Regions from separate parts of the Photobacterium gaetbulicola genome, predicted to be linked through region 3. Evidence: riboswitches for the same ligand, from Rfam matches in the RefSeq annotation. Region 3 holds a riboswitch; each other region holds the start of a gene.
What was found. A riboswitch is a leader RNA that binds a small molecule or an ion and turns the genes downstream of it on or off. The one in region 3 is predicted to bind thiamine pyrophosphate.
Positions count from the first base shown of each region.

Region 1: it holds a riboswitch for thiamine pyrophosphate, as region 3 does, so the genes downstream of both, thiD (bifunctional hydroxymethylpyrimidine kinase/phosphomethylpyrimidine kinase) here and thiC (phosphomethylpyrimidine synthase ThiC) in region 3, are expected to answer to the same signal.
Region 2: it holds a riboswitch for thiamine pyrophosphate, as region 3 does, so the genes downstream of both, thiB (thiamine ABC transporter substrate binding subunit) here and thiC (phosphomethylpyrimidine synthase ThiC) in region 3, are expected to answer to the same signal.

Region 1 covers NZ_PYME01000006.1:57,541-68,329, reverse strand. Annotated here, with positions in the region: gene codB (cytosine permease) at 1-1,038, shown strand, start outside; gene C9J03_RS06895 (cytosine deaminase) at 1,050-2,336, shown strand; gene C9J03_RS06890 (S1 family serine peptidase) at 2,383-3,606, opposite strand; gene C9J03_RS06885 (hypothetical protein) at 3,813-4,301, opposite strand; gene C9J03_RS06880 (PhnA domain-containing protein) at 4,557-5,129, shown strand; TPP riboswitch at 5,317-5,413, shown strand; gene thiD (bifunctional hydroxymethylpyrimidine kinase/phosphomethylpyrimidine kinase) at 5,476-6,303, shown strand; gene C9J03_RS06870 (ABC transporter ATP-binding protein) at 6,323-7,090, shown strand; partial or broken gene C9J03_RS06865 (ABC transporter permease) at 7,206-7,919, shown strand; gene C9J03_RS06860 (ABC transporter substrate-binding protein) at 7,965-8,924, shown strand; gene tenA (thiaminase II) at 8,956-9,621, shown strand; gene C9J03_RS06850 (YdcF family protein) at 9,697-10,341, opposite strand; gene C9J03_RS06845 (YaeQ family protein) at 10,444-10,789, opposite strand, start outside.
Region 2 covers NZ_PYME01000019.1:39,498-50,286, forward strand. Annotated here, with positions in the region: gene rapA (RNA polymerase-associated protein RapA) at 71-2,989, opposite strand; gene C9J03_RS16780 (PhoH family protein) at 3,336-4,712, shown strand; gene thiQ (thiamine ABC transporter ATP-binding protein) at 4,783-5,502, opposite strand; gene thiP (thiamine/thiamine pyrophosphate ABC transporter permease ThiP) at 5,502-7,067, opposite strand; gene thiB (thiamine ABC transporter substrate binding subunit) at 7,105-8,085, opposite strand; TPP riboswitch at 8,195-8,316, opposite strand; gene C9J03_RS16800 (DUF547 domain-containing protein) at 8,396-9,178, opposite strand; gene leuD (3-isopropylmalate dehydratase small subunit) at 9,345-9,947, opposite strand; gene leuC (3-isopropylmalate dehydratase large subunit) at 9,964-10,789, opposite strand, start outside.
Region 3 covers NZ_PYME01000004.1:262,194-272,982, reverse strand. Annotated here, with positions in the region: gene C9J03_RS05455 (voltage-gated chloride channel family protein) at 1-1,090, shown strand, start outside; TPP riboswitch at 1,201-1,298, shown strand; gene thiC (phosphomethylpyrimidine synthase ThiC) at 1,414-3,336, shown strand; gene thiE (thiamine phosphate synthase) at 3,336-4,565, shown strand; gene C9J03_RS05440 (HesA/MoeB/ThiF family protein) at 4,576-5,337, shown strand; gene thiS (sulfur carrier protein ThiS) at 5,345-5,563, shown strand; gene C9J03_RS05430 (thiazole synthase) at 5,564-6,334, shown strand; gene thiH (2-iminoacetate synthase ThiH) at 6,345-7,457, shown strand; gene C9J03_RS05420 (aminopeptidase P family protein) at 7,597-9,384, opposite strand; gene C9J03_RS05415 (LysR substrate-binding domain-containing protein) at 9,540-10,487, opposite strand; gene C9J03_RS05410 (multidrug effflux MFS transporter) at 10,610-10,789, shown strand, end outside.

The sequences.
Region 1 (10,789 bases), on a different contig from region 3:
TTCCTCGGCTACATCGGCGCCTCCTCTGGCCTCTCTACTCATCTTCTTGCTCGATTCTCTTTTGGTTCTAAAGGCTCATGGCTCCCATCTTTGCTGCTTGGCGGTACACAGGTCGGTTGGTTTGGCGTTGGTGTCGCCATGTTCGCGATCCCGGTTCAAAAAGCCACAGGCATTGATACCAATATCCTGATTTTAGTTTCTGGCTTGCTGATGACGGCCACGGTATATTTTGGGATCTCCGCTTTGATGGTTTTATCCGCGATAGCAGTGCCTGCCATCGCTTTGCTGGGCGGATACTCGGTTCTTGAGGCGATAGGCAGTACAGGGGGAGTCGACGGACTCAAGGCCATTACTCCTGAAAACCCAATCGAATTCTCAACGGCCCTTGCACTCGTTGTCGGCTCATTCGTTTCGGCAGGTACATTAACAGCCGACTTTGTCCGCTTCGGCAAAAAACCTATGGGTGCCGTCATGGTCACCATGATTGCCTTCTTTATCGGTAACTCGCTAATGTTCATCTTTGGCGCTGCGGGTGCCGCGGCTACCGGTCAGTCTGATATTTCTGAAGTGATGATTGCGCAAGGGTTGCTGATTCCAGCAATTATAGTGCTTGGCCTGAATATTTGGACCACCAACGACAATGCCCTTTACGCTTCTGGCCTAGGCTTCTCGAACGTGACGGGGTTGCCAAGCAAGTATCTTTCGATGGCAAACGGTTTAATCGGTACACTATGTGCGCTATGGCTGTACAATAACTTCGTAGGCTGGTTAACCTTCTTATCGGCGGCAATTCCTCCAATTGGCGGCATTATCATTGCAGATTTCTTGAAAAACCGTCATCGTTACAAAGATTTCGCAAATGCCGAATTCAAAACAGTTAACTGGGCCGCAATTATTGGTGTTGCGGTTGGTGTTGCTGCCGGTCACTTCTTGCCTGGCGTCGTACCAATCAATGCGGTACTAGGTGGCGCTATCAGTTACCTTATTCTTAACCCGGTGCTAAATCGCGAACCCACAGCCTGTGCAAGTAACGCGTAAGGACAACTAAGATGCAAACCTCAAATATGCTAATAAAAAACGTCACTATCAAAGGCAAGGATGGCCTGCATCAGATTCTGATTAATGAAGGTAAATTCCACTCAATCAAGCCAATTGAGGAGCAAATTGACTTTTCAGGCACTGTTATTGATGGTGAAGGCGGTATGGCGGTACCACCTTTCTGTGAACCTCATATTCACCTTGACACCACTCAAACTGCCGGGGAGCCTAACTGGAATATTTCAGGTACTCTGTTCGAAGGAATTGAGCGCTGGGCCGAGCGTAAGTCGATGCTCTCCATCGCAGATGTGAAGGCGCGTGCCAAACAGACCCTGAAATGGCAAATCGCCAATGGTGTTCAGCATGTCCGTACCCATGTCGATGTATCAGACCCAACTCTAATCGCCCTAAAAGCGATGCTGGAAGTTCGAGAAGAGATGAAAGAATGGGTAGATATCCAAATCGTGGCATTTCCACAAGAAGGTATCCTATCCTACCCCAACGGCAAAGAACTTCTGGAAGAGGCAGTCAAACTGGGGGCCGATGTCATTGGCGCAATACCACACTTCGAATTTACCCGTGAGTACGGTGTAGAGTCGCTTCATTATGTATTCGAGCTGGCGCGCAAATATGATCGCCTCATCGACGTTCACTGTGATGAAATCGATGATGAGCAATCACGCTTCGTGGAAACCCTAGCGGCACTTGCCCATAAATTTGAAATGGGTGACAAAGTCACTGCTAGCCACACGACGGCGATGCACTCATACAACGGTGCTTATGCCTCACGCCTGTTCCGTCTGCTGAAGATGTCGGGGATCAGCTTCGTAGCTAACCCATTGGTGAACATCCACCTACAGGGCCGTTTTGATGACTATCCAAAGCGGCGCGGTGTCACCCGTGTAAAAGAGATGCTGGCATCTGAAATCAACGTCTGTTTTGGGCATGATGATGTGTTTGATCCATGGTACCCACTTGGTACAGCCAATATGATGCAAGTTCTGCACATGGGGCTGCATGTATGCCAAGTAATGGGCTACGATCAGATCAATCAATCTCTGGATCTGATTAGCACAAATTCTGCTCACACTCTGAACATCCAAAACCGTTACGGTATCGAACTGGGTAAGCCGGGTAATCTGCTTATCCTTCCAGCTGAAAGTGGTTTTGATGCAGTACGACGTCAAGTCCCTGTCCGCTACTCAGTACGTGGCGGCAAGGTGATTGCAGAAACCCAACCAGCCGTCACACATATCCAGTTAGCAGAAGGGAAAGAGCCAGTAACATTCTGCCGCTAACGAAATCAGCCACCCTTTGGGGTGGCTGATTCATTTGGACTAAATCTCAATCATACCGCTTTTTGCAACAAAGCAATATCAACAGACAGACAAGACTGAAAATATTCACTGCTCCCCCACCATCAGCGATGAGCGCGCAATTATTCGGGCTGATGCCTGACACGTTAGGATTACAGTCTTCGTCCGTTTTTCCATCACCAGACTCACCACCACTTCCTCCCTCCCCCTCATTATTGCCTCCTTCGATAAAGTCGGGATTCGTCACTGGCGCCTCAGGAATCGTACCCACATTTTTCTCAATCCATTCGTAGTAATTCCCGACTCGAGCGTAAAATCCAGGTCGAAGATACGCACCGCAAACTGGGGTGCCGACAGGCCCGCCACTTACGATGCCAAGTTGAACCCAATCGCCGTCAGAGTTCTTTGCCACCAAGGGGCCGCCACTATCGCCTTTACAGGAGTCAGGGCCATAGTTTAGGGGGGCACCAGTATGGTCGAACAAGACATCAGGTGGCAAAGCACATACTTTGGTTAAGTTTGTTGGGCTATCAATAACGTAATGTGCATCATTTCCTCTTTCCAGCAAATTAAAGCAGTCAGCTATAGGCAGATAAGATAAATTAGCCTTCATCAATGTATCAGATATACCTGTCCCATCACTCTTTGTTGACCCCCAGCCAGAGACCATTACATTTTCTGGTCGACTTGCCTCATTCCACTCGCCACTTAATTTAGACTCTAATCCTTGGGCAACTTGACTATTTGCTAGTTTAATCGAGCTGACCCTGGGAAATGGAAAAGAGCGATTTACCCGAAGTAATGCAACATCATTATCCAGCGCTAACTGAGTGACTTCTTTTATTTCTTTTCCGTCATCATCCACGGTAATACTGATTACAGCATAGGGCGAATAATCAGGATGTACGACTACATGACTAACCTGATATAAGTCTGAAGGATCAGTCACTTCACTCCCTAAAGTGCCGACCATCACCGCTAAATTATTCGGCGGCACCGTATATTCATTGCCGATATCTCCCTGTACAACACAGTGGGCAGCTGTTAGCACCCACCTCTCATTGACTATACTCCCACCACAAAAATGTGAAGTATCCGCTGTCGTATTTCTTAGAGATGCCATCCATCTCAAATCATCACCCGGCCTGACCGGTGTACCACCCACAACATAACTTTCAATATCTGCACCGTGTCCTATTGCTGAAATACTCATCAATAAACCGACAAGGCCGCCACCCCATATCCCTTTCATTATTTTTCACCCATTTAATCCCGTAGGTATCTGTTTAAAATAACAAACTGAATTAATACGTAGTCAGGGGGACGAATGAATTGCGAGGCGGCTAATAAAATATAACGACAAGAATGAAAGAGCAGCATTGTTTTTATTACACAGCCACAAAAAAGCAAAGCGAGCCTGAGGTTAGCTCACTTTGCTTGTTAAGAACTAGCTGGAAACTATAAGCCTATGCTTGCACAACTAACTCGTTCAATATCAAAATTGGCGTAGGTCTCACCTAAAAAGTCAGCTGCCAGTTTGGGGTAGAAACCATTATCGTACGCGCGCCTGACTTCATCCATATCAATGGTATAGAGTTTGATGCCGAGCTTTGTCACTTCATCCGGTACGCAAACTGTATTGCTCCCCGCGCCAAAGCAAACATCTCCTCTTGTATCTATAACACCACAGTCAGTATCATCTATATCTATGCCTAATGTTCCCAACTTGTTATCCAAATCGGCTTCCGAGCCAGCGGGAAACTCATCGGGTAAAGTGATCGGGTACGTATTTTCGATGCTTTCAATACTGGTATACCCTTGCGCTCCCGCAATTTCAGCCCCGGTGACGGCAAATACTTCAGCATTGCCCGAAAGCGTATTAACCACATCCTCATCATCACATCCAATAAGTGCTAAAGCTGAAAATAAAAACAGTGCCTTTTTCATAACTTTTCCTATTGTTCTATCTATAACTGCTTGGATAGGCTCTTAGAGCTTAGTCTCATTTCAACATTACACCCTACAATTTTGTTGCATTATTTTTACTTAACTTTTTAATTCGGCTGTTTTTTGTCCGTAAATAGATGAGAGTATTGTGATCTTGATCTTCATTCCTTTTCTTCTCAAAATTAAATGGCATAATAAACCGAACAATTACCCGTATGGGTAAGGAACACCATTACACTTCCTTGGAATATTCCTATGAGCATTGAATCTATCGTTAAAGAGCGCGCTGGCGCTAAGTGTGAACTATGTGGTTCAGAAGACAGTCTGAGCGTTTACGAAGTACCTGCTTCTCCTGACCAAACCGCAGGTAGCTGTGTGATGGTATGCGGTACTTGCCGTACAGAAATCGAAGACGCAGAAACACTGGATCAGAACCACTGGCGTTGCCTAAACGACAGCATGTGGAGCCAGGAGCCAGCGGTTCAGGTTATGGCTTACCGCCTACTTAAACGTCTATCTTCTGAAACCTGGGCACAAGACCTGCTAGATATGATGTACATGGAAGAAGACATGATCGAGTGGGCAGAGAAAGGTATCGCCCTTGCTGAGCTAGATGCAATTAAAACCGTTGATGTAAACGGTACACCACTTGAGGCTGGTGACAACGTAACCATCATCAAGGATCTACCAGTTAAAGGCTCAAACCTTGTGATCAAACAAGGTACAGCTGTACGTGGAATCCGCCTGACAGATAACCCACTGCATATTACAGGCAAAGCTGCAGGCACCAACATGGTTATCATCGCAGCATACTGCAAAAAAATGTAATTGAATGGGCAGCCATCTCATGGCTGCCTGTCTCCCCTCCTGTTTTTCTCCTTTCCCCCTCATTTTATTCCTAACATGTTTGCTCTGCGGTAAAAAACATGTTTAGATTACTCGCATCTTCAGGCAGATATGCCAGAAAAAACTTTTTTAAGGTCAATATCTGTTTTTGACCGAATAAACAAAATTTATCCGTTAGTCGGGGAGCCAAGCGCTGAGACCACGTAGTGGGACCCGTTGAACCTGATCCATTTAATAATGGCGTAGGGAACTAGCTAGACTGCTCTATTTCGCCCCTTATATAGGGTCGATGGCAACGGCTACCTTGCGTCTAAAATTAGAGGTAGTTATGCCAATATCATCAAACACTCCTATTACCCTTACCATTGCTGGCTCTGACAGTGGCGGCGGAGCTGGTATCCAGGCCGATATCAAAGCAATCTCAGCGACAGGTGGCTATGCCTGCTCGGTAATCACCGCCCTAACCGCACAGAACACTCAAGGTGTCTCCGGTATCCAGGCCATTGACCCGGCCTTTGTAGAGCAACAACTGGATGCTGTCTTTACCGATCTCGATGTTAAAGCGGTAAAAATTGGCATGTTAAGTGATGCGAATATTATTCGTATGGTCGCTAGCAAGCTGCGCCAATACCAACCGAGATTTTTGGTAGTAGACCCGGTTATGGTGGCAACAAGCGGCGACTTGCTGCTTGAACAGGATGCCATCTCAACGCTAAAAGACGAGCTGCTTCCGCTTGCCGATGTGATCACCCCAAACCTGCCTGAGGCTGCTGCGCTGATTAGCAGCCGCCTGCCAGAGAACGAGCAGCAAATGGCTGACATGATCTCTGCTTTACGAGCAATCGGGTCCCGTTCGATTCTGCTAAAAGGGGGCCACTTGGAAAATGACACCTCCAGTACTGATTTGCTGATCCTCGAAAATGATGTCGTGCGTATGAGCACGCCGCGAATCGCAACCCGCAATACGCACGGTACCGGGTGCACCCTGTCAGCTGCTACGGCTTCTTTCCTTGCTCAGGCGTATCCGCTAGAAGAAGCCGTTAAGCATGCCAAAACCTACATAACCAAAGCAATCGAAAATGCAGATGCTCTCCAGATTGGCGCTGGTCACGGCCCGGTAAACCATTTCTTTGCTGGCCATTTTAAGCCCGAGTAAACATGGAAGCGTTACACCGATGAACAAGACTTTTACGGCTCATACCAAGGGAATGACAGTCTGTATCGAGCAATTAACACTTAGGTACAATGATGCCCATTCTCCTCTGTTCAACCAGTTAGATATTAAGCTTCCGGCTGGGCAATGGACTTGCCTGCTCGGTAAAAGTGGTTGTGGGAAGACTACTCTGCTTCGCCACCTGGCAGGGCTTCTCGAGGACAACGTTGCCTGGAGCGGTTCGATAACCACCAGCAATGATTGGCCGTTGGCTGGCAATCTTGCCTATATGGCACAACAAGATCTGCTGTTGCCATGGCTCAATGTCCTTGGCAATGTCTGCTTGAGTACCCGCTTCGGCGCTAGTCAAGACGCCAATATACCGAAAGCCATGGCATTGCTCGATGCGGTGGGGTTGGCTGACAAAGCCGAGGTCATGCCTAACCAGCTCTCAGGGGGGATGCGCCAACGTGTCGCTCTGGCCCGTACCTTGATGCAAGACAAACCCGTAGTATTGATGGATGAGCCCTTTTCAGCACTCGATGCCGTAACCCGCCATAAACTACAGTCACTGTCTGCACGCCTGCTTGCTGGAAAAACCGTCTTGTTGATAACCCATGATCCGCAAGAGGCACTTCGTCTTGGGCACCATATCTACATGATGGCAGGCTCACCAGCCTCAATGAGTGCCTTGCCGATCCCGTCTGGTCCCCCACCAAGGCAATTTGACGGCGAACTTGCTGCCCACCAGCAAGGAATTATCAACCAGCTGGAGAATGACTATGCCTGAACCTGTCCTATCGTCAAAGCTACCAAACCCCATGCTAGAGCAGCAGGCCGTTAGTCAGGCGTTTCGCAAGGGAAACAGTACCGTCTTGTCATGGCCAATTACCCGCTTTGTCACCAGCATGGCGATCATCTTGGGGTTGTGGCAGGCCTGCGTGGTACTGTTCGGCTTGCCCCCCTTTATCTTGCCTGGCCCCGTCGCCGTGCTGTCCAAGCTGGTCGAACGCGCGGATGTACTCTGGCATCATACCATTGTCACAGGAACAGAAGTCGTATTCGGCCTTCTTCTGGGCTTGGCTATGGGGCTATTTTTCGCTCTGCAAATGCTGCTATTCGAGCCTTTGCGCCGTTGGCTCCTGCCAGTATTGATCACCAGCCAGGCCATACCGGTATTCGCTATTGCGCCCATTCTCATGCTGTGGCTTGGATACGGCATGGCATCAAAAATTGTCATGGCAGCTTTGATCATCTTTTTCCCGGTCACCACCTGCTGCTATGACGGACTTCGCCATACCCCCAAAGGCTACCTGGACTTGGCAATGACCATGGGGGCGACCCGCTGGCAACAGCTATGGCAAATCCGTCTTCCCGCAGCCCTGCCTGCTTTAGCTTCAGGGGTACGGGTTGCGGTTGTCGTTGCCCCCATTGGTGCAGTCATCGGCGAATGGGTAGGCTCAAGTGAAGGACTGGGCTACCTCATGCTCCAAGCCAATGCACGGATGTTTGTCGATGAGATGTTTGCCGCATTGTTTATCTTGGCCTTTTTCTCCATCAGCCTGTACTTCATCACCGACTTTTTATTAAAGAAAGCCATTCCATGGCAGAGCCAATAGTTAATTAACGGAATGTTTTTCTTCGCTCAACAACAAGGAAATAAAATGAAAGCCACTCTTTATTCAGCGGGTAAACCGCATCTTATTGCTGCCGCAGCACTTATGCTGGCATCCTTCAGCTCGTCGGCACAAGAAAAAGTCACTCTCATGTTGGACTGGTTCGTCAACCCCAACCACGGCCCGATTATTCTAGCTCAAGAAAAAGGGTGGTTTGCTGAACAGGGTTTGCAGGTTCAAATTCAAGAACCCGCGGATCCAAGTGTGCCGGATAAGCTGGTGGCCGCAGGCCGAAGTGATCTTGCAGTGTCTTACCAGAGCACGCTTATCTCCAGCACAGCTGCAGACCTTCCTCTGGTGCGTTCAGCCACATTGATCTCGGGCCCGCTGAACTCCCTGATCGTACTGGACAAGTCAGGAATTAAATCACTGGCTGATTTGAAAGGTAAAAACATCGGCGTCGCAATTGGCGGGAACGAAGATGCTACTGTAGGTACCATGCTTCGCTCAGAAGGTGTGGATATGGATAGCGTAAAAATTATCAATGTTGGTTGGGCACTATCCTCTTCGCTGGCTTCTGGAAAAGTGGATGCCATTTGGGGCGGCTTGCGCAACTTCGAGCTTAACCAACTCGCAATCGAAGGCTACGACGCAACGGCCTTCTACCCGGAAGAGCACGGTGTGCCACCGTACGACGAGCTTATTTTTGTTGCCAATAAGCACAAATACAACCCAGAGACCATTAACAAGTTCAACACAGCTATCGAAAAAGCAACGGTATACCTGATCAACCACCCGGAACAGGCATGGAAAGAGTTCGTTGCCTACTCGCCAGATACGCTGGACAACGATCTCAACCGTCGAGCCTGGGAAGATACTCTTACTCGCTTTGCCCTTCGCCCGGGAGCGGTAGAGCTAAAGCGCTATGATGAATACGCCGAGTTCATGAAACAGCACAACATCATAAAAACACTACCAAAAGCCAAAGATTACGTGCTGACGTATTAAGCGTAATGCATTTCGCGAACAAGGACACACCATGAAGTATCAAGATCTGATCAACCATTGCCAACAAGACTGGGGCGATTACACCGAGCACGAATTTGTCAATCAGCTGGCGACAGGTGATTTGAACAAGTACGCCTTTTTCCACTACCTGAAACAAGATTATTTGTTCTTAAAACACTATGCCCGAGCATACGCCCTCGCTATCTTCAAATCCTCAACCTTGGCTGAGATGCGAGAGCCACTACCAGGCTTGAATGCATTGCTTGAGTCGGAGATGAATCATCACATTGAGTATTGCCAAAGCTGGGGGCTGTCAGCCACAGAGATGGAAGCTGAGCCCGAAGATTTCGGCACCGTCTGTTACACCCGTTATGTATTAGATACGGGTATGGCTGGCGATCGCACCGACCTATTTACAGCTCTGGCACCCTGCGCGATTGGCTATGCGGTTGTGGGACAGCGGCTAAAAAAATGGTCTGAAACCAAACTTGAAGGTAACCCATATCGCAGCTGGGTTGAACTCTACAGTGGTGAAGAGTATCAATCTGGGGTCGCAGAAACCATTCGCCGTTTGGATACCATGCTGGAAGAAATTCCGCTTGAAAGTCAACGAGGCCAGCGCCTATGTGAAATATTCAAAACCGCTACCCGTATGGAAGTCGCTTTCTGGGAGCAGGGCATGAATGCTGCGCGATAAAAAGCAATAAACAAAATAAAAGCCCTGTCTTTTGAAACAGGGCTTTTTTAACGGCAATACAAAACCGATTCAATCCTAGCCAAGTAGGTGTTCCTCGAAGCCCAGCTCAACCAATTGTTGATAAGCCTGCCAAACCTCATCAGGAATGTCTTGCTCTACCGAGTAGCCATAAGACGGATAGACCCTTATTCGCTGTAGATCTCCGAGCATGACATTAATCACATCGCTGTATGACAATGTCTCGTTGGGGTATTCGTCAAAACCAATCGGCGGCGAAGATACAAGTACCTTCTTACCTGGCCAGTTCTGCTGGAATGTAGCGTAAGCACGCCGTTCCATAAACGGCTTTTGCACGATGATAAAACAGGAAGGATCTAACCCCTTCACCTCAAGCAAGGCTCGGGTAAACTGGACATTTTCACCGGTATTGGTGGATTGAGGCTCAATCAGAATGGCATGCTCCGGCACACCCATATCCATAGCCACTTCTGCAAACGCTTCAGCCTCTGACCCCTTGAACATCCCCCGCGTCAATTCACCTTCACCGCCAGAAAAAACGATGTATGGGGCATAGCCATCGAGAAACAATCTTGCTGCATGCTCGGCGACTCGAATGTCGTTACTACATAATACAAAAATGCAGTCGCTTGGCGAGAGCGTGTTATTAAGATGATGATAATTCCACACTTTTGTTGCTAAAGCATGCACACTTGATGCCATTGCAATACTCCTTATTGCTGAAATCGCGAAAACGTACCCTAAAAGGCTATGATGCAAGGATTCTGTGACTGATGCGTGACATTCGACAGCGATAGAGCGGTATTAGCGAAGCCACCACTCTGGCGCCAAGGTACAGCTTTTATCACCGGCCATCAACCAACCCTGCTCAGCTTCAATGGTTAGCTGAAGGTTCATAGTTCGCTCAACCAGTGTTTCTAATTCCGCTAGCGTTTCGTCATTGAAAAACACCACGGAGATATTACCGTACTGGCTTACTTTTGCCTGATGCTGCTTCCACCAAACCGGGGCCGCATTGTCACCATAAGCAACAATAATGACTTTTTTTGCCTTGTGAGCAGCTTTCTTCAAACGCTTCTCGTCTGGCAGGCCCAGATCAATCCATAGTTCAATTTCATCACTAAGGTTTTTCTGCCAAAGCGCTGGCTCA
Region 2 (10,789 bases), on a different contig from region 3:
GCGGCGTAATGCGCCTGAAACAAAAAAGCCGCCTGTGAAGGCGGCTGGCAGTTGCGATACGGGTGGGCGGTTAGCCGTGGCTGACCACGATCAGGCGCAGCGAGTCCAGTTGGATCTGCGCCTTGGCGATGTAGCCGGTGAGCTCCTCGATTTGGTTTTCGATCAGCTCAAGCTCGTCGTCACGGATATTCGGGTTGACCGCCTTCAGAGCCTGGAGACGATCCAGCTCTGCGCGTAGCGTTGCTTCCATCTCGGCTTGGGCTGCGTCGCGGATAGCAACCAGCTCACCGGATACCACTTGTTCAGCACTTTCAATCAAGGTGTGAATATCTTTCTGCACCGAGTTCACCAGCTTGCTGCCAAGGTGGCGGTTAACCGGGCTCAGCTGGCGGTTGAAGCCTTCGAACTCGACCTTGGCCGACAGGTTGTTGCCCTTGGCGTCTAGCAAGATGCGGATCGGTGTCTTCGGCAGGAAGCGGCCGATACCGGATTGCTTCGGTGCCTGGGCATCAACCACATACACCAACTCAAGCAGCAAGGTACCCGCAGGTAGCGCCTTGTTCTTCAGCAGCGATACCGCCGTGGTACCGACACCTTCGGACAGCAGCAGGTCGATACCGCCCTGGATCATCGGGTGCTCCCAGCTGATGAAGTGCAGATCTTCACGTGATAGCGCGGTGTCACGGTCGAAGGTGATGGTACAACCATCGTAAGGCAGGCCTGGGTAGCTCGCCACCATCATGTGCTCAGACGGGGTTACCACAATGGCGTTCTCGCCTTTGTCGTCCTGGTTCAGGCCGATAGTATCGAACAGACCAAGGGCAAAGGTCACCAGATTGGTGTCGCCGTCTTTGCTGCTGATCTCTTCAACCAGCTTCTGGGCGTCAGCGCCGCCGTTGGAATGGATTTCCAGCAGGCGGTCACGGCCTTGCTCCAGCTTGCCCTTGAGCTCATGGTGCATTGACGCACTTTTTTCGATGAGCTCATCGAGTTGGTCGCCGTCAGGCTTGTCGCTGGCCAGCAGCTCCAGCAGATCGCCGCTGAAGGCATCGTACACGGCACGGCCGGTCGGACAGGTTTCTTCAAAGGCATTAAGACCTTCGTTGTACCAGCGGGCCAGTAGGGCTTGCGAGGTGCCCTGTAGGTGCGGCACATGAATTTCGATATCACGCTTCTGGCCAATACGGTCAAGACGGCCGATCCGCTGCTCGAGCAGATCCGGGTTGTTCGGTAGATCGAACATCACCAACTGGTTGGCGAACTGGAAGTTGCGGCCTTCCGAGCCAATCTCAGAACACAGCAGTACCTGAGCACCGTCTTCTTCCTGGGCGAAGTAGGCGGCAGCCTTGTCGCGTTCGATGATCGACATGCCTTCGTGGAACACGGTGGCACGGATCCCTTCGCGTTCACGCAGAGCCTGTTCGAGGATCAGGGCTGTTTGGGCGCGAGAGCAGATCACCAGCACTTTTTCCTGGCGGTTAGCTTTGAGCATATCCAACAGCCAGTTTACGCGTGGATCGAAGTGCCACCAGGTCGCAGAGTCACCTTCGAACTCCTGGTAGATATCTTCAGGGTACAGCAGCTTGAAAGCCTTTTGCTCCACACTCATTTTGCCGCCCATCATGCTGGCAACGCGCATGGCCGTCTGGTACTGCGACGGCAATTCCAGCGGGTACATGTTGAGGTGGCGCTGCGGGAAGCCCTTGATAGCGGCGCGGGTGTTTCGGAATAACACGCGACCGGTACCGTGGCGGTCCATCAGGTTGTCGATCAGCTCGTGGCGAACGGTCTGCTGTTGTTCGGTATCAACATCAGCGGCTTCGATGATGCGCAGCATCGGTTCGATATCTTGCTCTGGCAGCAGCTCCACCAAGGTATTCTTGGCGTCGTTGTCGAGCTTCTCACCAGACAGCAGGCGGGATACCGCATCGGCGACCGGGGCATACTGGCGCTCTTCTTCGACGAAAGCCTCGTAGTCGTAGAAACGATCCGGGTCGAGCAGGCGCAGGCGGGCAAAGTGGCTCTCGTGGCCCAATTGCTCCGGGGTTGCGGTCAGCAGCAGCACACCCGGTGCCTTTTCGGCCAGCTCCTCTACCACCTGGTACTGGCGGCTCGGTTTGTCTTCGCTCCACTCAAGGTGGTGGGCTTCATCAACCACCAGCAGATCCCAATCGGCATCCAGCGCTTGCTCGAAGCGGCGGCGGCTCTTGCGCAGGAAGTCCAATGAACACAGCACGTATTGGGCGGTGTCGAAAGGGTTGGCTGAATCGGCAAACGCCTCGACACAGCGCTCTTCGTCGAAAATCGAGAAGTGCAGGTTGAAACGACGCATCATCTCCACCAGCCATTGATGCTGCAGGGTTTCCGGCACCAGGATCAAGATACGTTCTGCGCGGCCAGAGAGCACCTGCTGGTGGATGATCATCCCGGCCTCGATGGTTTTACCCAGGCCGACTTCATCGGCCAGCAGAACGCGCGGCGCATAGCGGCGGCCGACTTCATGGGCGATGTACAGCTGGTGGGGGATCAGGCCGGCACGCATGCCGCACAGACCACGCAACGGGCTCTTGTGTTGTTCGTACTGGTTCTTGAGCGCGCGGTAGCGCAACGCAAAGCGGTCCATCCGGTCAATCTGGCCAGCAAACAGTTTGTCCTGCGGCTTGTTGAAGCGGATTTGGTTGCTAAGGAAAATCTCACGCAGGGCGACATTTTCTTCGCCAGTATCGGTACGGGTACCGATGTAGGTAAAGACGCCGCCAGTTTCGTCGACCTGTTCGACATTGAGCGACCAGCCGTCATGGCTTTCAACCACATCACCGACATTGAACATTACACGGGTCACGGGGGCATCATTGCGCGCATAAAGTCGGTTCTCTTCACTGGCTGAGAACATCAGAGTCACGGTTCTGGCATCGACAGCCACGACCGTACCTAGACCCAGATCACTTTCAGTATCACTGATCCAACGTTGGCCCAAAGCAAATGGCATAGTGGTAAAAACCTTCTAATTATTTGAAATTAAGGAAAATGCTAAGCCGATGCACCAGCATTTATGAACTACACTCAAAGTAATACCGTACTAGATGGTATCCATCAGCTGCCGCTGGCAGTGAGTATCGGTATATAAGTGTAAGCCAGAATCCGCACCGGTAAAAAGGGGAGTAATGTTACTGCAAGCCGTGAGCAAGGTCACGGTCATTGTGACAAGAAAGTACCAAACTGTAACTGTCACATTTTTTTAATTATCTCCGGTCTTAAATAGTATTACTCCCGTTTGGCGGGCACAGGAAATACCCTGGTGGTGCACCCACCGTTTTGTTACCAAGGAGGTACCTATGGATGAAGCTGGCAGGAAAGTTTTCGTTCTAGACACCAATATTCTGCTTCATGAGCCCCTCGCAGTTTATTCCTTCAAAGAGCATGATGTTGTTATTCCGATGACGGTGCTCGAAGAGCTCGATCGCATCAAGGACAGTAAACGGGATGTTTCCCGTGATGCCCGGGTTGCCATCCGCACCCTGGAAGACATCTTTCATGACGCCACCCCCGAGCAAATCGCCGAGGGTATTCCCCTCAGCCCACAAGGCGGCGAGCTTGGCAAGGTTGCCATTTTTGCCGATTACGAAGTCACCGAAACGGTCCACGCCTTTGCCGACAAGGCCGGGGATAACCGTATCCTCAATGGCGTACTATTTCTCCAAGCCCACTACGCCCCGCGAGAAGTGGTACTGATCACCAAAGACATTAATATGCGGCTGCGTGCCAAAGGGGCCGGGGTCTGCTTTGTCGACGACTATCGCACCGACCAGCTGATTGACGATGTCAAGATGCTGACCAAGGGGTTCTATCAGTTCAGTGGCAACTTCTGGGAGCGGGTCGGTGAATGCTATTCGGAGAAGAAAGGACGCTCGACCGTGCATACTCTGCCAGCGGAGTTGTTCGAGGCGCCATTTATCAACCAATACCTGATTGACGAGGACAGTGACTTTGCTGGCCGGATCCAGTCGATTGACGCAGGAACCCTGACCTTGAAAGATATCGGCCACGAGCGGATGCTAAGCCGCCAGGCCTGGGGGATCCACCCGAAAAACATCTATCAGGGCATGGCCCTGGATGCCTTGATGGATCCGAAGATTGACCTAGTGATCCTAACGGGTCCTGCCGGGTGTGGTAAAACCATTCTGGCCATGGCGGCCGCGTTGGAGCAAGTGATTGAAAAAGGGATGTACGACAAGATCATCGTGACCCGTAACACCCCTGAGATTGCCGAATCTATCGGTTACCTGCCCGGTACCGAGGAGGAAAAAATGATGCCATGGCTGGCGGCGGTCACCGATACCATGGAGGCTCTGCACAAACACGATGTGTGTACCGATGGCTCGATGAAGTACATTTACGACAAGGCCAATATTCAATTTAAATCGATTAACTTTATGCGCGGGCGCTCTATCCAGAATGCATTTGTATTACTGGATGAGTGTCAGAATCTCACCGCCTCCCAGATCAAAACCATCATCACTCGCTGCGGGGAGGGCACCAAGCTGGTTTGTTCCGGTAACCTGGCCCAGATTGACTCCAGTTACCTGTCTCCTGTTACGTCGGGCTTGACCTATATCGTCGAGCGTTTCAAGAATTTCGAGGGCAGTGCCAATATTTACCTCAATGGCGTTGTCCGCAGCCGGTTGGCTGAGTTCGCCGAGGAAAACCTGTAGTACCTGCAGGTCTTATCTGTAACCTATTAGCAAAAGCGAGCCATCTGGCTCGCTTTTCCGTTCATGCCCCTCAGTGGCCGAGGTAATGTACCAGGGCAGGATCGCTGGAGGCGGCCAAAACGTCCCGGCACGGACCAAACACCTTCACCCGCCCCTGGTAGATAAAGGCGCACTTGTCGGCAATTTTCAGGGCATCTTCTGGGCTATGGGTGACCATCAGCACGGTCGTTCCCTGCTCCCGGGCCAGTTTGCTGACCAGCTCCAGCATTTCCTTGCGCAGTGCCGGATCCAGGGCCGAGAACGGCTCATCAAGCAGCAGTAGAGGGCGCTGGCGGATCAGGCAGCGTGCCAATGCCACCCGCTGGCGCTGGCCGCCGGAGAGTTGCTCCGGCAGGCGGTCAAGGTAGCCCTGGAGCCCAACTTTCGCCGCGGCGACCACCACTTGCTCTTTTTGTTCGTTGCTGAGCTTGAGGGACGGGTTCAAGCCGAGGCCGATATTTTCATACACACTCAGGTGGGGGAACAGGTTGTGCTCCTGAAACAAGATTGAGAGCGGCCGCTGGGCCGGGTGCTGCTGGACGATAGGCTGGCCGTTGACCGTCAGCGTGCCGCTGTCGGGGGCGAGGAAGCCTGCCACCATGGCAAGCAGGGTACTTTTACCGGCACCGCTCGGGCCGAGCAGGGCGACAATATCTCCGGTCTCTACGCTGAGGTCGAAACAGAGCTGGGTAGATTGGCCGGGTTGCTTGGGGTGATGGAAGCAATGTTGTAGGCGCTGCAAAATTAACATCATGGAGTCCGGATGATCAGTTTTTCAACCAAGGAGAAGAGACCGAGGCTAAGGGTGAGCAGGATCAGGGCAGCCACGGCGGCGGCGTCCATCTGGTAGCTGCCGAGTAACTGGAACAAATACAGTGGCAGGGTCTGGAAATCCTGGCTGCCAAACAGCGCGATTGCGCCCAAGTCACCGAGTGACAGGACAAAGCCGATCGCCAGAGACTGGGCAAATGGCTTTTTCAAGGCCCGCCATTCCACCAGCTTGAGCCGCGATAGCCCGGCCATCCCGAGGCTTTGGCACAAGGGATCATATTGCTGGGCAACGTGGAGCATGGGCTGGCTGAGGGTTTTGAGTACATACGGCAGCGCCATCAGGGCATTGACTGCGATGACAACCCAGAAAGCGGCGGCAAACGCATCGGTGAACTGGCGCAGCAGCAGGAAGATCCCGGTACTCAGGACCAGCCCCGGCGTGACCAGGATAATGGTGCCGATCAGATCCAGGCCATCAGCCTGCCAGCGCTGGTGGCGAAGCCGCCATTGCCTGCTGGTCAGAAGGATTGCCACCCCGCCAACCACTGCCAAAAGACAAGCCAGACTGGCGATCCGCAGTGAGTTGAATACTGCCTGCCACAGCCCGGGGCTGCGCAGCGAGGTGAGGGTTTGGCTGTTGAACCCGGCAAGGATGACCGCAATCAGCGGGGGGAGTACCAGCAGCAGGGCCAACCCGATCCAGCCCCAGTCCCAGCAGCGGCTGGCCAGACTGTCAAACTGGCTCTGGCGCCGGCTTGTGATGGATTGGCTCGAGGTCGCCAGCGGCTTGGCAAAGCGCTGGCTCAATAGCACCAGGCTGCAACACAGCAGCATCTGCCACAGGGCGAGAATCGCACCGCCGGCCAGGTCGAAGTCGTAGCGCAGGGCCTGGTAGATAGCCAGCTCAATCGTGGTTGCCTTGGGGCCGCCGCCCAGTGCCATGATGACCGCAAAGCTGGTAAAGCACAGCATAAAGATCAGGCTGACGACATGGGGAAGTTGCTGGCGCAGTCGTGGCCAGGCAACGAAGCGGAAGGTCTGCCAGCTCGACATACCGAGATGGGTGGCCAATTGGTGCTGCTCAAAGGGGATCCCTTCGAGGCTTTGGACAAACAGCCGTGCTGCCAGAGGGAGGTTGAGGAAAACATGGGCCAACAAGATCCCCTGCAGGCCGTAGAGTGAAAAGCTGCCCTGCCAGCCCAGCATTGCCAGTACCCCGGTTAGCACACCATTGTTGCCGTAGATCGCCAGCAGGCCGAATACCGCGACCAGTACCGGCAGCACCAGGGTCATGGCAAAGATCCGCATCAGCAAGGCTTTGCCGGGAAATTGCCGGCGTGACAGGGCATAGGCAACCGGGATCGCCGGCAGCGTGCTCAGTAGGGTTGAAAGCAGGGCCTGGGTAAAGGAGAAACCGGTAATATGGCGTAGGTAGGGATCGTGCCATAGCGAGGCAATGTCGAGAGCACTGGCCTCATTGACCAGGGCACCAAGGGCGCTGATCACCAGGCACAGGATAAGCCCGGCGGTGACAAGGCCGGGCATCAGTTGGGTATTGCGTGTGTTCAAAAGTGAGTGCCTGCTACTTGGTCAGAGCCTGTTGCCACTCGCGTACCCAGTTCCTGCGTTGCTTGGCAACCTCCTCGGCAGAAAACTCCAGGGCCTTGCCCGGCAGGGTGAGAACCTTGAACTCGGCTGGCTGGGCGACAGCCGTTACCGGATACATCCAGTTGCCCGTCGGGATCACGGACTGGAACTCCGGGGTCAGGATAAAGGCAAGAAACTCGTCGGCCAGCGTCTGGTTAGGGCTGGTTTTGAGTTTGGCCGCCACTTCCACTTGCATGTAATGGCCCTCGCTGAAGTCGGCGGCCTGGTATTTATCGTCCTGCTCGGCAATCAGGTGATAGGCAGGCGAGGTGGTGTAAGAGAGCACCATATCTGACTCGCCCTTGAGGAACATGCTGTAGGCCTCAGACCAGCCCTTGGTAACCGTGACTGTTTTCTTGGCCAGCTGCTGCCAGGCTTGCGGTGCCTGGTCGCCATAGACTGACTTTACCCATAGCATCAGGCCCTGGCCCGGCGTCGAGGTGCGCGGATCTTGGTAGATGATAGTCAGATCATCACGGCTGACCAGCTCATCCAAGCTTTTCGGCGGGTTGTCCAGTTTGGTGCGGTCATAGACAAAGGCAAAGTAACCATAGTCGTAAGGCACGAAGGTGGTATCGCTCCAGCCGTTTGGCAGGGTGAGTTTACTGGTGTCCACTTGGTGCTCGGCCAGCAGGCCCGTTTTCTTGGCCTCGGCAATCAGGTTGTTATCGAGCCCAAGCAATACATCGGCTTTGGTGCGCTTGCCTTCGAGGCGGACACGGTTGAGGATCGACACCCCGTCATCCAGGGCGACAAATTCCAGGTTGCATTCGCACTGTGCCTCGAACGCTTGTTCGATAGCTGGTCCCGGCCCCCAGTCAGAGGCGAAAGAGCTGTAGGTGTAAACCGTAAGGGTGTTGTCCGCAGCCAGTGCCGGCATGGCGACCAAAGTAACGAGTGGGAGTAATTTTTTCACTATGCGCTCCTGATGCTCTTGCGTCCGGCAAGAGGAAAAATAATCGTACGAGCGGCACAGGGTTGAGCCGCAGGCAGGCATCATGCCAACCCGGCGGGATAAGACGGATTACCGTATCGAACTCAATTCCTACGCCAGTACTAACTGGATCAGGTTCTGTGGGTCTTGCCGCAGCAATCTCAGCAGCTTGCTCATGGCATTTACCAGGCAAGCGCTCCCCAATGAGAACGCCTGTTATTGTAATGTGCCGGACAGCGGGTTGCCAGCAGGAACGTATGATTATGCTGGATCAGGCTCGGGGAGCGGCAGGCTATTTGGCTTCATTGAGCGACCAGTCGTAGTCATAGCTGACTTTGCCAAGGGTAATGGGGGCTCCTTGGCGGTATTGGTTGATGTGTTTTTGAAGTTGGGATGTCGAGCCGAAATCGCTGCCGTACCAGTCATAAATCGAAGACAACTGGGTTTTGTCGTCCTGCGGGTTGACGCCCTTGCGGCTGTTGATAAAGCGGGTGGCCGCCTTGTCCAGCAAGCGCTCGAGGTTGCTGGCCGTAAATACCTCCGGTTGGAGATCCGGACAGCCTAGGCTGGCACAGTTGACCGCATAATGGATGCGCGGGTCGCGCCAGATCGGGCGCAAGATGCGGTGCTCGATATCGTTGAGGGACAACCGCTTGCCGTTAATGGTAAGTACTTGCTCATCCCAGGGGCCAAAGCTGAAAAAGCCGCCCAGCTTGGTGATGGATGACACGGGGTAATTGTCGAGGATCAATTTGACGGTTTGGGCGTTGTAAAGGTTAACCCAGTAAGCAAATTGCTCGTTGCGGTTTAATTGGTGCGGATCCAGCCTGGCCAGGTCGCGCAGGTAGCGGTTTAGTTCGTACTTGTCGCCATCTGATACCCGGTTATAGCGAAACAGGGTTTGGTTGGGCTGGACAACCAGATACTCATCGAGCAGGCGCTGCCAGCGGCTGTGGTCAACCGCTTGCGAGTCGGTAGTGGCGTATTGCTGCCAGTAGGGCCAGAGAGCGGCTTTGGGGGCAGCAAAGGTACTCGCTGATAAGATGAGAAGCAGCAGGCTGATAAAAAGACGCATAGGGTATCCTCGGTTATTTCTGCCAAGTGAATACAAATTACCTGGGTGTCACTAGCTTAGTCGACCCGATATACCAAGATCTTATTGCAAAAAAGGCAAAAAACGCCCCAGCCATAATGAACTGGGGCGGTAGTGTTACTTGTATGGAGCGAATACGGTGATGACGTTATGCCAAGAACGCAGGGATCTTACTCTCGTACTCGGCAATCTTGTCTTCGTGCTGCAAGGTCAGGCCGATGTTGTCCAAGCCGTTCAGTAGGCAGTGGCGACGGAATTCGTCAATTTCGAAGCTGTACTGCTTGCCGTTGGCTGTCACCAGCATCGCCTCCAAGTCTACCGTGATCTCCGCGCCTTCGTTGGCCTCGACGTACTGGAAGATCGCATCGACTTCCTGCTCGGTCAGGCGAACCGGCACCATCTGGTTGTTGATCGAGTTGCCGTAGAAGATATCGGCAAAGCTCGGTGCGATCATCACCTGGATACCGTAATCGGCCAGTGCCCATGGGGCATGCTCGCGAGATGAGCCACAGCCGAAGTTTTCGCGTGCCAGCAAAATGCTGGCACCTTGGTAGCGTGGCGCATTCATCACAAACTCAGGGTTTGGCTGCTCGCCGGCATCGTCGAGGAAGCGCCAGTCATGGAACAGGTGCTTGCCAAAACCAGTGCGGGTCACTTTCTGCAGAAACTGCTTGGGGATGATGGCATCGGTATCGACGTTGGCGGCATCCAAAGGAACGACCAAACCGGTGTGTTGTTTAAATCCTGTCATTGTCTCGTTCCTTCTCTTAAGCCGTCACTGCAACGTTGTCTAGTTCGCGAATATCAACAAAGTGGCCGGCACACGCCGCCGCTGCCGCCATCGCTGGGCTCACCAAGTGGGTACGACCGTCACGGCCCTGACGGCCTTCGAAGTTACGGTTACTGGTTGAGGCGCAGCGCTCGCCCGGGCCCAGGCGGTCATTGTTCATGGCTAGGCACATTGAACAACCCGGCAGGCGCCATTCAAAACCGGCTTCGATGAAGATCTTGTCCAGGCCTTCTTTTTCAGCCTGAGCTTTCACCTGCTCCGAGCCAGGAACGACCAATGCCTGTACGTTGGCGGCGACTTTGCGGCCTTTGGCAATGGCCGCGGCGGCACGCATGTCCTCGATACGCGAGTTGGTACAAGAGCCGATGAATACTTTGTCGATAGCAAAGTCAGACAGCTTCTTGCCGGCTTCCAAGCCCATGTAAGCCAATGCTTTTTCTGCAGATGCTTGCTCGACCGGATCGGCAAAGTCAGACGGCGCCGGAATGGGTTGAACGACAGCAATCACTTGGCCTGGGTTAGTGCCCCAGGTGACCTGCGGTTTGATGTCTTTGGCATCAAGGGTGACCACGGTGTCGAACTTGGCATCGTCGTCAGTTTTCAGGGTCTTCCAGTATTCGATAGCTGCTTCTAGATCGTCACCCGCCGGTGAGAACTTGCGATCTTTGATGTAATCGAAAGTGGTTTGGTCTGGGGCGATCAGACCGGCTTTGGCACCGAGCTCGATAGCCATGTTGCAGACCGTCATGCGGCCTTCCATGGTCAGGTCGGTAATGGCTTCACCGCAGAACTCCACCACGTGG
Region 3 (10,789 bases):
TCCTGCCCGTATGGCTCCCTTGGTATTGATAACAACAGTGATCACCCACCTATTCGGGGGATCGGCTGGCCGTGAAGGAACCGCAGTACAAATCGGTGGGGCATCGACTCACTGGCTGGCTCGCAAGTTCAGGCTCAATGAAGCGGATACCCGGTTGATTTTGATTGCCGGTGTGGCGGCAGGTTTTGGTGCCGTATTCGGTACGCCGCTAACAGGCGCAATCTTTGCCCTAGAAGTGCTGGCTATAGGACGCCTGCGCTATGATGCAATTATTCCTGCCTTGTTTGCTGCTATCTTGGCAGATGTCGTGTGTTCCGCTTGGGGAGTGCACCATACCCACTACCGGATAGATTTCCTCGAAACCATTACCCTGTTTGAACATGCTGTCAAAGTAGACCTGCTGATGATCGCCAAGATTGTGATTGCTGCCGTGGCTTTTGGTCTAGCGGGATACCTATTCGGAGAACTGACCCATGCCTTTAAAGATATCTTCAAAGCGACACTCAAAAACCCGTACCTGATAGTGGTTGTTGGTGGCTTGATTGTTATAGCGGCCGTGCAGCTGATCGGTAACTATGATTATATCGGTTTGGGGGTTTACTCGAGCAGGGAGGGAGGTGTCAGTATCTTAACGGCCTTTCAGGAGGGGGGAGCAGAGTGGTACAGCTGGCTACTCAAGTTGCTGCTAACGGCGATTACCCTAGCTGCCGGTTATAAGGGCGGGGAGGTCACACCGCTGTTCTTTGTCGGAGCAACATTGGGCAATACCATGGCATGGGTGCTGGGTGCACCGGTTGATTTGTTTGCTGCATTAGGCTTTCTAGCTGTATTTGCAGCTGCGACCAACACGCCGTTGGCCTGTACCATCATGGGCATCGAGTTATTTGGTGCCGAGCACATGCTGTATTTCGCCATTGCCTGTTATACCGCTTACTACTTCAGCGGACACACCGGGATCTACTCTTCGCAGCGAGTGGCGGTACCTAAGCTGTTTGATTTGGAGGGGGCACCCAAGATCCCCCATAAACTGGGTGAGTTGAGGGAAACCCATTCTTCTTTGCTGAAGACACTTGTGAAGCGTTTCAAATAAATTTGTCGTGCTAAACGGAGTTATGCAAAAGTAGCAAGGCTTTTGCCTTTTAAGTATTAATTTTTGGGGTTCTGCCTTGCCGAGGCGGAACCCCTTTCATATACTGCAAATTCAACTTGTCGGAGTGCCACTTGGCTGAGACCGCATTGCGGGATCCGTAGAACCTGATCAGGCTAATACCTGCGAAGGGAACAAGAGAGACCATCTGTATCACTGTATTCACAGTGGCTGTTTCAGACGACACTATACAGCCTACGTATAGCCTCTTGTTTACGCACCCATCCGCCAAGCAACTTCCCTGTTATGGACCAAAGGAAATTGCTATGTCGAATCGCAAACAAGCGAGATTGGACGCGAAACAATTTATCGACTCATTGACCACCCAGGCTTACCCGAACTCCCGGAAAGTCTATGTCACCGGGAGCCGCGAAGATATCCGCGTGCCAATGCGTGAGATTGCCCTGGCCGATAGCTTGGTCGGTGGAACCAGAGAAGCCCCTGTTTTTGAAACTAATGAACCGGTACGGGTCTATGATACCTCCGGTTTCTATACCGATCCTGAGCAGCCTGCAAATATCTACACTGGCCTGCCTAAGCTTCGTGAAGGCTGGATCGAGGAACGGGGGGACACCGAGTTGTTGGGCGAGCTGAGTTCTCAGTTTTCCAAAGAACGCCTGGCCGATGACACCCTTGATGAACTGAGGTTTGAGCAACAGGCGCGCATTCGCCGTGCCAAGCCAGGCAAAAATGTCACCCAGCTGCATTATGCCCGCCAGGGGATCATCACTCCTGAGATGGAGTTTATTGCCATTCGTGAAAACATGGGCCGGGCGAAATACCGTGATGAGGTACTAAACCAGCAGCACCCGGGCATGGCGTTTGGTGCCAACCTGCCAAAAGAAATCACCCCTGAATTTGTCCGCCAAGAAGTCGCTGAAGGCCGGGCAATTATCCCATCGAATATCAATCACCCTGAAACTGAGCCGATGATCATCGGCCGTAACTTCCTGGTCAAGGTCAACGCCAATATCGGTAACTCGTCTGTCAGTTCGTCGATTGAAGAGGAAGTGGAGAAGTTGGTGTGGTCGACCCGTTGGGGTGGCGATACCGTCATGGATCTCTCTACCGGTCGTAACATTCACGAAACCCGAGAATGGATCATCCGCAACAGCCCGGTGCCGATCGGCACAGTGCCTATGTATCAGGCTCTGGAAAAGGTCAACGGTATTGCTGAGAACCTCAACTGGGAGGTCTTTCGAGATACCTTGCTCGAGCAAGCTGAGCAGGGCGTGGATTATTTCACTATTCATGCCGGCGTGCTGCTGCGTTATGTCCCGATGACGGCGAAAAGGGTTACCGGCATTGTCTCGCGCGGTGGCTCTATAATGGCTAAGTGGTGTCTGGCCCATCACAAGGAAAGTTTCCTGTATGAGCATTTCCGGGAGATCTGTGAAATCTGTGCCCAGTATGATATCGCCTTGTCACTGGGAGATGGCCTGCGTCCTGGATCGGTGGCTGATGCCAATGATGAAGCGCAGTTCAGCGAGCTGCGTACCTTGGGTGAGCTGACCAAAGTTGCCTGGGAATATGATGTTCAGGTGATGATCGAAGGGCCGGGGCATGTACCGATGCACATGATCAAAGAGAACATGGAAGAGCAGCTCAAGCACTGCCATGAAGCACCGTTTTATACCTTGGGGCCTCTGACGACCGATATTGCACCGGGCTATGACCATATTACCTCCGGCATTGGTGCAGCCATGATAGGTTGGTATGGCTGTGCCATGCTGTGTTATGTCACACCAAAAGAACATTTGGGCCTACCGAATAAAGAAGATGTAAAGGTGGGGCTGATCACGTACAAGCTGTGTGCCCATGCGGCAGACTTAGCAAAAGGCCACCCCGGTGCTCAAGTGCGCGATAACGCCTTGTCGAAGGCTCGCTTTGAGTTCCGCTGGGAAGATCAATTTAACCTGGCTTTAGATCCTGAAACGGCTCGAGCCTACCATGATGAAACCCTCCCTCAGGAATCCGGCAAGATCGCCCATTTCTGCTCGATGTGCGGACCGAAATTCTGTTCGATGAAGATCTCGCAAGAAGTCCGTGACTACGCGAGCGGGCTGGAGAAAGCCGGTGATTTGGCCGTGCGGATGTTGGATGACCCCCTTGAGGGCATGCAGCAAAAAGCCGATGAGTTCCGGGCCAAGGGGAGTGAGTTATATCACCCAATCAAAGAGGAAAGTTAATGAACGCGTTGTGTTTACCCGATCACTTGGCGCCATTACTGATGCATATCGAGCCGTTGTTGGCAGCGGCTGATAAATACCAGCTTGGTGAAGCCGTCAGTATGGAGTGGAGCGGATCGGAGGTGGTAGACATTCACCTTGAAGGTGAAACCTTCTCGGTGGCGTTTAATCCGTCTGAAAGTGTGGCGAAGGGGTTGGAAGTGCGTGATCAGTGGCTCGCCCCTTATCCGACCTTGGCAGAGATGCAGCAAGAGGTCGCAAAGAATCCAGCTTTGGTGGTTTGCGGTCTGCCGACAGAGCGAGGCTGTGTCGATATCTGGCACCATCTCGGAGAAGCGCGGGGCGTATATTGCCATCATGCCGGGGCCAGTGAGCCGCAACGAGCCATGCTGCTGGCTGCGCTGGCATTGGACTACCCGCTGGAAGATGCGGTCACACTATCGCGTGCCCATGCCCGTGGTTACCTTGAAAGCCATGCTGATGGCTATGGCGAAACCGGATGGCCGATGGTGCGCGCCTTGTTTCCGCGCCCGCTGACGGCCAATCATCCTGAATGCAATGAGCTGGGCTGGGCCAGCAAAGAAGTGGCGGTGGCACCGTTTGCGACCGTAGAACGCGATAAGCTGGCGTTGTATCCGGTGGTCGATACCGCAGAGTGGGTTACTCGTTTGCTGGAGCTGGGGGTGAAGACGACCCAGCTTAGGATCAAAGATCCGTTTGAGCCCACTTTACCGGCGCAGATCAGCACTATCGTTGAGGCAGGTAAGCAGCATAATGCCCAGGTGTTTGTAAATGACTACTGGCAGTTGGCCATTGCTCACCAAGCTTATGGTGTTCACCTTGGGCAGGAAGATCTGGAAACGGCTGATCTGGCGGCGATCCAGCAAGCAGGACTGCGGCTAGGTCTCTCGACCCATGGCTACTACGAAATCCTGCGTGCCGCGGAGTTTGCCCCAAGCTATATCGCACTGGGTCATATCTTCCCGACAACCACTAAGGATATGCCATCAAAACCGCAGGGGCTTAACCGCTTGGCGCTTTATCAGAAGCTGATAGGTGACGCGTTCCCAACTGTGGCGATTGGCGGCATTGACTTGACCCGTGCCGAGCGTGTCTGGCGTACCGGGGTCAGCAGTGTGGCAGTTGTCCGCGCTGTCACCCAAGCCGACGACCCGGCGCAGGCTGTCACGGCATTTGGCGATATCTTAGTGCGTAACGCGGCCGAGTAGGAAGGCAACTATGCTCAGTGATCAGGAATTTCTCCGTTATAACCGTCAGATCATGCTGCCGCAGATCGGCGAATCTGGCCAGCAGTCACTGTCCGACGCCCAAGTTTTGCTGGTTGGTGCTGGCGGTTTGGGATCGGCTGCGGCTTTGTATCTTGCAGGTGCAGGAGTTGGCAACTTGGTGATTGCCGATGATGACACTGTCGATAGCTCCAACCTTCAGCGCCAGGTGGTCTATCGCGATAGCGATCAGGGCAAAGCCAAGGCACCGATGGCAGCGGAGCAGTTGCAGGCGTTAAATCCGCATATCCGTATCCGGGCGGTGAAAGCCCGGCTGGCTGATCAGCGGTTGGCGATGGAGGTATCGCTGGCTGACGTGGTGCTCGATTGCTCTGATAACTTAGCAACACGATACGCCGTCAATCACGCCTGCTTCAAGGCCAATAAGCCCTTGATATCTGGAGCGGCGATCCGCTGGCAGGGGCAGTTGATGGTTTTTGATTTCCGGCAGGGAAAAGGACCTTGCTATCACTGCTTGTTTCCGCGCCAGGCTGGGACGATTGATGAACCACAGAACTGCAGCAATTCCGGGATCGCCGGGCCGGTGGTCGGCACGGTCGGCAATTTGCAGGCATTGGAAACCATTAAATTATTGACCGGTGCTGGCGAGGTGGGCTTTGGCACGCTGCGCCAGTTCGATGGTCTGACGATGGGCTGGCAAGCCTTTCAATTACCAACAGATAGAGCGTGCCCGGTTTGCGGCACGGGAGAATAGAACCATTATGACGACATCGACGCTGATCCAGGTACGGGTCAATGATAAATCAGTCGAGGTTCCAGAAGGCCAGTCTCTCAGCGCATTGTTGACGCAGCTGGAGATGCCGGTGCAGGCCACGGCCGTAGCCTTGAACGAAGATATTGTCGCCCGCAGTGAGTGGGAAACAACATTACTAAGCGCCGGCGATCGCATCGCCTTGTTCCAAGCGATTGCAGGAGGATAAATGCTAACTATCGCTGATAAGACGTTCTCGTCACGCCTGTTTACCGGTACCGGTAAGTATGCCAACCGCCACACCATGGCTGAATCAATCATCGCTTCGGGCTCCGAGTTAGTGACCATGGCCCTTAAGCGCGTGGATATCGAAAACCGTGATGATGATATCCTGGCGCCGCTAATTGAGGCTGGGGTAAACCTGCTACCCAATACTTCTGGTGCTAAGAATGCCAAGGAGGCAGTGTTTGCGGCCAAGCTGGCTCGAGAAGCGCTGGGTACCAACTGGTTGAAATTGGAAATTCACCCGGACCCGAAGTACTTGATGCCTGATCCGATCGAGACGTTGGCGGCGGCGGAAGAGTTGGTCCGTGAAGGATTCATCGTGTTGCCATACTGTCACGCTGATCCTGTTTTATGTAAGCGCCTGGAAGAGGTGGGTTGTGCGGCGGTGATGCCGCTGGGTGCACCGATTGGCTCCAACAAGGGGTTGGCTTCGCGCGATTTCCTCGAAATCATCATCGATCAGGCCAAGGTACCGGTGATTGTCGATGCCGGTATTGGTGCGCCATCTCATGCCGCTGAGGCTATGGAGATGGGGGCGGATGCAGTGCTGGTAAATACGGCAATTGCAGCGGCAGCCGATCCTGTTGTGATGGGGCGTGCCTTCAAGCTGGCGGTAGAAGGTGGTCGTATGGCTTATGAGGCGGGTTTGGCGGGAACGGTCAACCATGCTATTGCCTCTAGTCCGCTAACGGCGTTCTTGGATCAGCCAGCTTAAGGAGCTTGCGATGAGTTTCGTTGATGAGTGGAAGCAGCTGGAATGGGATGATATCCGGATGTCCATCTATGGCAAGACGGCGGTGGATGTCGAGCGGGCGCTGCGCAAGCCCAAGCGTGATCTGGAGGATTTCAAAGCCTTGATCTCACCGGCGGCAGAGCCTTATCTCGAGCAGATGGCGCAGCAGTCGGCAGCATTGACCCGTAAGCGCTTCGGCCATACGGTGTCGTTTTATATCCCGCTATACCTGTCCAATTTGTGTGCCAATGCGTGTACCTACTGTGGGTTCTCGATGGAAAACCGCATCAAGCGTCGCACTTTGGATATGGCTGAGATTGAGCGCGAGTGCGAGGCGATCAAGGCCAAGCAGTTCGACAGCATTTTGCTGGTGACCGGTGAACATGAGCGCAAGGTCGGGATGGAATATTTCCGTGCAGCACTGCCGGCAATCAAATCCCATTTCAGTTATCTGGCAATGGAAGTTCAGCCGCTGGAGCAGGATGAGTATGCCGAGCTGAAGACCCTCGGCCTGGACGCGGTCATGGTCTACCAGGAAACCTATTGTGCACCGACTTATGCCCAGCATCACTTGCGCGGCAACAAGATGGACTTTGAATACCGGCTGGAAACGCCGGATCGTCTGGCCAAGGCTGGCATCGACAAGATTGGTATCGGGGCACTGATTGGCCTCGAGGAGTGGCGTACCGATAGCTTCTTTGTTGCCGCACATCTGGATTACCTGGAACGAACCTACTGGCAGACCCGTTATTCGATCTCTTTCCCGCGCCTGCGTCCTTGTGAGGGGGGGCTGCAGCCCAAATCGGTGATGAATGACCGTCAGCTGGTACAGCTGATCTGTGCCTACCGCCTGCTTAATCCTGAAGTAGAGCTATCGCTGTCGACCCGTGAATCGGCGCAGTTCCGTGATAATGTGCTGCCCTTGGGGATCACCACGATGTCGGCAGAGTCCAAGACCCAGCCGGGCGGCTATGCCGATGATGTGCCAGAGCTCGAGCAGTTTGCGATCAGTGATGAGCGCCCGGCTGCCGAAGTGGCCTCGGCGGTTAAGCAACGTGGTTTTGAAGTGGTGTGGAAGGACTGGCACCACGCCTATTCGGGTTAACAGACCGTAGTTATTTGGCGCTAAACCTGCAGGGTATAAATAACAAAACGCCCGCACAGCATCCCTGTGCGGGCGTTTTCTTTACATTGTTGGCATTGCAGCAGTTGGTGCTATGCGACCAACAGCAGTTAACTGACTATCACCGTGCTAGCGGGGCGGTTGCCTGCTCAAGCCAAGCTAGATCATCACCTTGCAGCGAAGGGCTCAGTACGTCGAACACGGTTTGATGGTAGTTGTTAAGCCAGTTTAGCTCGGCGTCTGTCATCAGAGACAAGTCAACCAGGCGACGGTCGATAGGCGCGCGGGTCAGTGACTCGAAGCCCATTACTGTCATGTCGCCGGCGGTTTCGACTTCGACAACCAGCTCTAGGTTTTCGATACGGATCCCGAAGGCATCTGCACGGTAGTAACCCGGTTCGTTCGACAACACCATACCCGGCAGCAGGGCGGTAGGGTTGTGCACTTTGGCAATGCGCTGCGGACCTTCGTGAACACTCAGGAAGTGGCCGACGCCATGGCCGGTACCGTGATCGTAATCGAAGCCGTGGGCCCAAAGATGCTGGCGGGCAAGGGCATCAAGCTGTGAGCCGGTGGTGCCTTTCGGGAAACGGGCAGAGGCCAGGCCAATATGGCCTTTAAGCACCAAGGTGAAGGTCTTTTTCACTTCATCGCCCGGCTTGCCGATGGCGATGGTTCGGGTGATGTCGGTAGTACCGTCCGGGTACTGGCCGCCTGAATCCACCAGGTAGACGTTGTCCATTTCCAGCACGCTAGGCTCTGGCTGGTTATTGTGGTTGTAGTGGCACATCGCCGCATTGCCGGCAGCGGCCGAAATGGTATCGAAGCTGACATCGGTGCAGCTACTGTCTTCGCTGCGGAACTGCCACAGCTTGTCCGACAGGGTTCCTTCGTCGAGCAAGTTGCCCTGGGCAACTTGGCTATCGACCCAAGCCAGGAATTTGCTCACGGCCACGCCGTCGCGGATATGGCAGGCCTTCATGCCGGCAATTTCTGTCGGGTTCTTGGCGGCTTTCGGTAGCAGGCAAGGGTCGGCAGCCTCTAGCAACGTGGCCTTGGCATCGCGCAGGGTTTGGCTGGCCCAGGCATTGCTGGTGGCTGGGTCAACCAATACGGTTTTGCCCGAAAGTTGCTTGAGGCCTGCTTCCAGCGCATCTGGCGCGTGGACGCGGACACCAGTGCCAACATGGTCGGCAAAGCCTTCTGGCAGGCGGCTTGGGTCAATGTAGAAATCCACGCTTTGATCGGCATGAAGCAGTGCGGTGGAGAGCAGCACTGGCAGGCTCGGCACATCGCTGCCGCGGATGTTGAGTAGCCAGGCAATACTGTCAAGTTGGGGCAGCAGTACTGCATCGGCTTTCTGCTTGGTGAGCTCGGCGGCAATTTGCTCGCGCTTGTCGCTGCTGCATTGGCCGACGAAGTCCAGTCCCATCAGTTTGGCCTGCGACAGCGTCGCCGCTGGGCGATCTGACCACAGTTGCTCGATTGGGTTGTCGCCAATACTGACGAGTTCCAATTCACCGGCTACTTGCTCTTGGGTACGAGTTAGCCACGCGGCACTGTGGAGGCGCGGGTCGATAGCGATTTTGCTGTTGGCCGCGAGGTTGTCCAATGCCCACTGGACCGGCGGCTCGTCAATCAGATGGCGGTATTCGTAAACGTCGCCCGGTACCTGCTTGCGGACCTGAACGACATAGCGGCCGTCGACGAACATCGCCGCCTTGTCGCGGGCAATCACAGCCATACCAGCAGAGCCGGTAAAGCCGGTCGCCCAGTGCAGGCGCTCGTTGTGGGCCGGGATATATTCGCCCAGATATTCATCTTCGTGCGGGATCAAAAGGGCGTCGAGCTGGTGGGCTTCCAGCCATTGGCGGATCTGCGCGACGCGCTGCGAGATAACTGCTTGCATGGGTGTCTTTTTCCTTTCACTGAGTCACCGTCCGTGTGACGGCTAAGAGGCCAGCCTGAATAACGAACACGCCTTGCCATTTGCATTCATGGTGAGGCCGTGTTGGCTGTTCAGGCTGATCTTCCTAAATTAGCGCTTTTGCGTAATAGCTGCAATTAGCTAACAGACAAATCACGGCAGCGCGAGGTGATAATTTGCCGTAACCAGCTATGGCCAGGGTCTTTTTCTTGATGTTGATGCCAGAACAAGGTGTAGGCCATAGGAGGAAGTGCTGACGGTAGCGGTAATACCGCCAAGTCCAGCTGGGCGCTGATGTAGTCGGCAAAGTGGCTCGGGGCGGTGAACACCAGATCGGTGTGGGTACACAGGCTGGCGGCACTGTTGAAGTCCGGAACATACATGGCGATATCCCGCTGCAGCCCGCGTTCGGCCAATTTGTAGTCGAGCAGCCAGCGATCATCATTGCCGCAGCGTACCTGGATATGTCGCTGCCGGAGGTAGCAGTCCTCATCCCATGGTTGCGACAGGATAGGGTGGCCCTTACGTACAAGGCAGCACTGGGTATCGCGGCATAGCTCGGTAAACACAATTCCTTTCGGCGGCATCAGGGTCAGCATCGCATCTTTGGGGTTGAGATCCTTGCCGGTGATCCCGAAGTCCACTTCGCCGTTGGTCAGCTTGTCGAAGGTGTTCGACTCCCAGGCCTGGGTATCGAGGATGATATTCGGGCCTTCGGCAAAAATATCCCCGAGGAACTGCGGCAAGAACAAGGGGTAGGCACTTTCGACCAGCGCCATGCGGAAGTGGCGGTCACTGGTGTGGGGCTCGAAACTGGCCGGGGCGGTTAGGTGCTCGATATCCCTAAGCAGTTGTTCGAGCATGGGCGTCAAGGCCATGGCGCGCGGGGTGGGTTTCATGCCATGGGCGGTACGGACAAACAAGGGATCGTCGAATTGCTCGCGTAGCCGGTTGAGGCTTTTGCTGACGGCAGATTGGCTCAGACATAGCCGCTTGGCGGCCAGGGTGACGCTGCCTTCTTCTAGTAAGACATGGAGACAGACCAAGAGGTTGAGATCCAACCTGGCGAGTTTTTCAAATGACACGGAACCATCCTCCCCGTAAAAGCCATGATATTCCTAAATGGAAAATCGGTGTTGAATATATACCATTTCTATTCATATCTCGAACGCCGTACACTGCCGCCATTGCTCAACAGGATAATACTATGCAACCGAAACACTCTGCGGACAAACGGCTGGTGGCCTTGATGGTGACCCTGGTGCTGTTCAGCCCGCTTGCCATTGATATCTATCTGCCGGCGCTGCCGGCGATGGCGGACACTTTTGCGGTCGATTTGACCCGGGTCCAAGATACCGTGACCTGGTTTATGTTCAGCCTTGGCCTT